Regions from separate parts of the Paraliobacillus sediminis genome, predicted to be linked through region 2. Evidence: riboswitches for the same ligand, from Rfam matches in the RefSeq annotation. Region 2 holds a riboswitch; the other holds the start of a gene.

Region 1 (2,465 bases), on a different contig from region 2:
CCTAGCCATAGTACGTCATGATTCCCCCACTGAATATCCACAGAATGATAATTAGCAAGTGTATCCATCACTTTATCTGGTTCAGGTCCACGATCATAAATATCCCCCACTACATGTAGGTGATCGACAACCAGTTCTTGGGTCGTATAACTAAGGCCAATTATCAGTTTATCAGCCTGACCAAGGGAAATAATTTGCTGGATGATTTTTGTATAGTACTCTTTTTTATTTATGAATTCATCCGTCTTATATAAGAGCTCTTCTATGATATAAACGAACTGTTTAGGCAATGCTTTTCGCAACTTTGACCGCGTATATTTAGAGGATGCATAAGCAATAAGCTCCATCATATCTTCAATTATTTCTCGATACCAACTATGTAATGCTTCGTCGTTGTTAAAATCATTCTTTATTAATTGTAATTTCTCTACTGGATAGTAAACTAATGCAGCAAAATCATTGATTTCTTTATCAGTTAACTGATCTTTAAACAGGTCCGTTATTTTCTCTTTGACCCTGCCTGACCCATTTCGTAATACGTGTTGAAAGGCTTGATACTCGCCGTGTAAATCACTTACAAAATGCTCTGTTCCCTTAGGAAGATTAAGAATTGCTTCCAAATTAATAATCTCGGTTACTACTTTTTCTTCGCTGTCATAACTTTGAGCAAGTAAATCCAGGAATTTTTTATTCACTTTTGTTCCCCTCTCAAATCGCATCATTATTTTTTTTGAAAATTATTATTCGCATCGAGCATTCTCCCTTACTCGCTTCTTCAACACGAATAATTATGTATACTTTTTTCTGTAACTACTAGCATAGCATAAATTATCAGAATTTTTAATCAAACGTTAATTTTAGATTAACTCTATCACATTTTTTAAAATTCATCTTGACAAGTAGAGCAAATACTAGTATTCTCAAAATTAAGATAACTACAAACAAATAATCTTATCCAGAGAAGTGGAGGGACTGGCCCTTTGAAGCTTCAGCAGCAGACTAACAAGTACTGTGCTAAATCCAGAAGCGTATTGCTGAAGATAAGAGGAGAAACCGTTAATTCAAACCTCTTCTTTTCACAAGAAGGGGTTTTTACTTTTTATTTAACGTTCTTCCTAAGGAATGTCGCGTATGGATCAAGTTTGTTTGTCATCTTAAAACTATTCGGAAGAGGGGAATTAAAATGACAAAAACAGCAACAAAGGCACCATTTAGAGCAGACCATGTAGGAAGTTTACTAAGACCGGAGAGTATCCATCAAGCACGTAAGCAACTTGCTGAGGGAGTAATTAGTAAAGCTGATTTACACGAAATAGAAAATAAAGAGATTAAAAGAATCGTCGATAAACAAATCGAAGTTGGATTAGAAGCTGTAACAGACGGAGAATTCCGTCGTAGATTCTGGCACACAGATTTCTTAGAGCACTTACAAGGTGTTGAGGGTTATGTACCTAACGAAGGTTTTCAATTTAAAGGTGAAGAAACAGAGCGCTATGATGTACGTGTTATTGGAAAAGTAGCATTTAATCCAGCTCACCCGCATATTGAGGAATTCAAAATATTTAACGAGATTGTCGGAGGACGTGCTATCGCTAAGCTAACAATTCCAAGTCCAAACCAATTGTTCAACGCTGGGATTTTAAATGCTGCTATTTATCCTAATATTGACGATTACGCAGAAGACGTAATTACAGCCTATCGCGATGCAATAAAAGCTTTTTACGATGCTGGCGTTCGCTACTTACAATTAGATGACGTGTATATTGCAGGACTTTCTTCACCAGATATCCCGTTTAACGAGGGAATCCATTCAAGAGAAAAATTAATTGACCTAGCTCTACACGTTGTTAACAGTGTATTAGAAGGTAAACCAGAAGATTTAGTAGTTACTACACATCTATGCCGTGGAAACTACCGTTCAAAATGGGCATTTACCGGCAGTTATGACCTGATCGCGCCTAAACTTTTAGCTAATGAAGCAGTAGATGGTTTCTTCCTAGAATATGATGATGAGCGTTCTGGCGGTTTTGAACCATTAGAAAACGTTCCAAACGACGGACCACGCGTAGTCTTAGGCGTTTTCACATCTAAAACTGGTGAACTAGAAGATAAAGAAGTAATAAAAGCTAGAGTAGCAGAAGCTTCTAAATATGTACCACTTGATCAACTATGTATTAGCCCACAATGTGGCTTTGCTTCAACTCACCATGGTAATCTTTTAACAGAAGATGAGCAGTGGAATAAGCTAAAACATATTGTCGATGTATCGAAGGATATTTGGAAATAAACTTTAATTGAAGCGTCCCTAGTGGGCGCTTTTTTTGTTAGTTGTATTAAAAGAGGTCATACAGCTGTTTCCACGTGAGTGGCATTGTCTGTATGACCCTTTTCAATTCCTTACAATAAATTATTTATTTGTTTGGTAAGTTGATTAAATTTTTCATCAAGTTCTGGATATCCACTAT
Region 2 (2,465 bases):
CGAAGTAAAAAAGAAGGTTAACGTCTGTTTTGAAGAGTCAGAAAATCCGTTTGATGCCTTGCACCATTACGCTTATATTACAGATTCTTATGCTGTTGGTGGATTGTGGGAACGTACCAACGAATATTTAAATGAACAGCATCGCTGGGGGGTCTCTCTACCAGTTCAAAATAACCTTTCGATAAATCAACTTTATTTCTTTCATCCAGGCGAGGGGTATCAAGAAGGTGATGCGCGGCATCAAAGTCCCAATAGTCAGGTAATCTATCATAAAAATGTGGTCGGGTCTTTATATCATCAACTTAATGAAACTAATTACCCATTTATTATTGGGTTCTTACCTAAAGCAAAATGGGTGCGTATAAAGAAAAATATATGTGCTGATATTGAGGACGTTTATATCTCGATTTATCTTCACCAACCGTATTCCATCACTGACAAAGATGACCTTATTTTCGTCAAAAGTTACGGCAATCAACATGCGGTTGTTGTGGAAATTCTCGCTAAAAAGGAAGCTGAAAACTTTTCTATTATGAATTTTAACCAATTCCAGAATCATATCAAAGCACAAGAAACTGTTGTCGAAACTAGCGATGATTCCATTTCTATAATGTACAAGTCACTACATGAAGATATTATTAAACTAGCATATTCCAAGTCTAGAAAGTTAGAGCAAATCATCAACGGGCATTCTGTTCGTTTTACAGATTACACAATATAAGGTCCTATGGTAGCTTTTAAACGATCGATGAGATTTCAACGTAGAATAGATAAAACTGTAATGATGTGTTTTTATGATCAATTCAATGATATTTATAATTACAAACGACTTTTATTTAGCGAATAAATAGTTTGAATATTTTCATTATAGCTGTTGACATTTTTTAGAATGTAACTTACTATAACAGGGAACATAAAACTAAATAGTTAGTCTTCTTATCAAGAGAGGTGGAGGGAACGGCCCTTTGATACCTCGGCAGCTTACTTTTTACATAAAAGTACTGTGCCAATTCCGTCAGACGTATGTTTGAAAGATAAGAAGAGTAAGGCTGTCATTATAGAAAACAATTATAATACTGCCCCTCTTCTTAATTGAAGGGGGGTTTTTTGACGTAATAAACTAAAAAAGGAGGTTTGATCGATTGGATTTATTAACCGCACTGAAGGAAAAGATTCTAATTGCTGATGGTGCTATGGGTACCTTGTTATACTCACATGGTGTTGATCGTTGTTTTGAAGAATTAAATTTAACCCATCCAGAAGAAATTTATCATACACATAAGGCGTATGTAGAAGCTGGAGCTAATGTTATCCAAACAAATACGTACAGTGCAAATTATATTAAACTGGCACGTTATGGATTGGAAGATAAGGTAAAAGAAATTAACACGCAAGCAGTAAAAATAGCTAAAAGAGCTGCAAATAAGGATACATTTGTTGTTGGAACAATTGGCGGTATTCGCGGAAGTCAAAAAAACCTTGGTTCAATAGAGGAAATCAAGCGCATTTTTCGTGAACAGCTTTATTGTCTTTTATTAGAAGGTGTAGATGGGCTTCTTTTAGAAACGTATTATAGCCTTGAAGAATTAAAAACCGTTTTAGTCATTGCTAGAGAAGCAACTGATCTTCCGATTATTACGAACATTTCCATGCATGAAATTGGTCTATTAGAAAATGGCACACCGTTAAATGACGCGTTAACACAATTAGACGATGCTGGTGCAGATATCATTGGTGTGAATTGCCGATTAGGTCCACACTATATGATTGAATCTTTAAAAACAGTTGACTTACCAAAGACGGCTTATCTTTCCGCTTATCCTAATGCGAGTCTACCAGCATACAGTGATGGGAAGTTAATCTATAACAATAACCCTGACTATTTTGAACGATGTGCTAGAGAATTTCGTAATCAAGGTGTGCGATTAATTGGCGGTTGTTGTGGTACCACACCCGAACACATTAAGGCACTAGTAAAAGGTATCGAAGGTCTCACACCTTTAGTAGAAAAGAATGACGTTAAGCACCATCAGATTGTAGAAGTAAAAGAATCAGCTACTAGAAAAAAATTGGATCTAGCTCAAATTGTCGAACGTAGACATTCTATTATTGTCGAATTAGACCCACCAAGGAATTTACAAACGAAAGAATATTTAGCAGGTGTGCAAGCATTAAAAGATGTTGGCATTGACGCAATAACAATGGCTGATAATTCGTTAGCCACACCACGGATTAGTAATCTAGCAATGGCAACACTAATAAAACAGAAAAAAATACCTATGACAACACTTCTTCATCTAACTTGTCGTGACCGCAATTTAATCGGCTTACAGTCTCATTTAATGGGGTTACACACACTGGGTATTCATGAGATTTTAGCTATTACCGGGGATCCAACTAAAATAGGTGGTTTTCCAGGTGCATCGTCTGTATTTGACGCAACATCCTTTGAATTGATTAGGCTA

Evidence for each region. A riboswitch is a leader RNA that binds a small molecule or an ion and turns the genes downstream of it on or off. The one in region 2 is predicted to bind S-adenosylmethionine.
Region 1: another riboswitch for S-adenosylmethionine. It lies ahead of D2K60_RS12655 (5-methyltetrahydropteroyltriglutamate--homocysteine S-methyltransferase); the one in region 2 lies ahead of D2K60_RS03805 (bifunctional homocysteine S-methyltransferase/methylenetetrahydrofolate reductase).

The regions. Positions count from the first base shown of each region.
Region 1 is NZ_QJSI01000002.1:1,305,975-1,308,439, forward strand. It holds gene D2K60_RS12650 (fructose-1,6-bisphosphatase) at 1-695, opposite strand, end outside; SAM riboswitch class I at 949-1,047, shown strand; gene D2K60_RS12655 (5-methyltetrahydropteroyltriglutamate--homocysteine S-methyltransferase) at 1,184-2,287, shown strand; gene abc-f (ribosomal protection-like ABC-F family protein) at 2,398-2,465, opposite strand, start outside.
Region 2 is NZ_QJSI01000001.1:879,776-882,240, reverse strand. It holds gene D2K60_RS03810 (hypothetical protein) at 1-721, shown strand, start outside; SAM riboswitch class I at 934-1,041, shown strand; gene D2K60_RS03805 (bifunctional homocysteine S-methyltransferase/methylenetetrahydrofolate reductase) at 1,143-2,465, shown strand, end outside.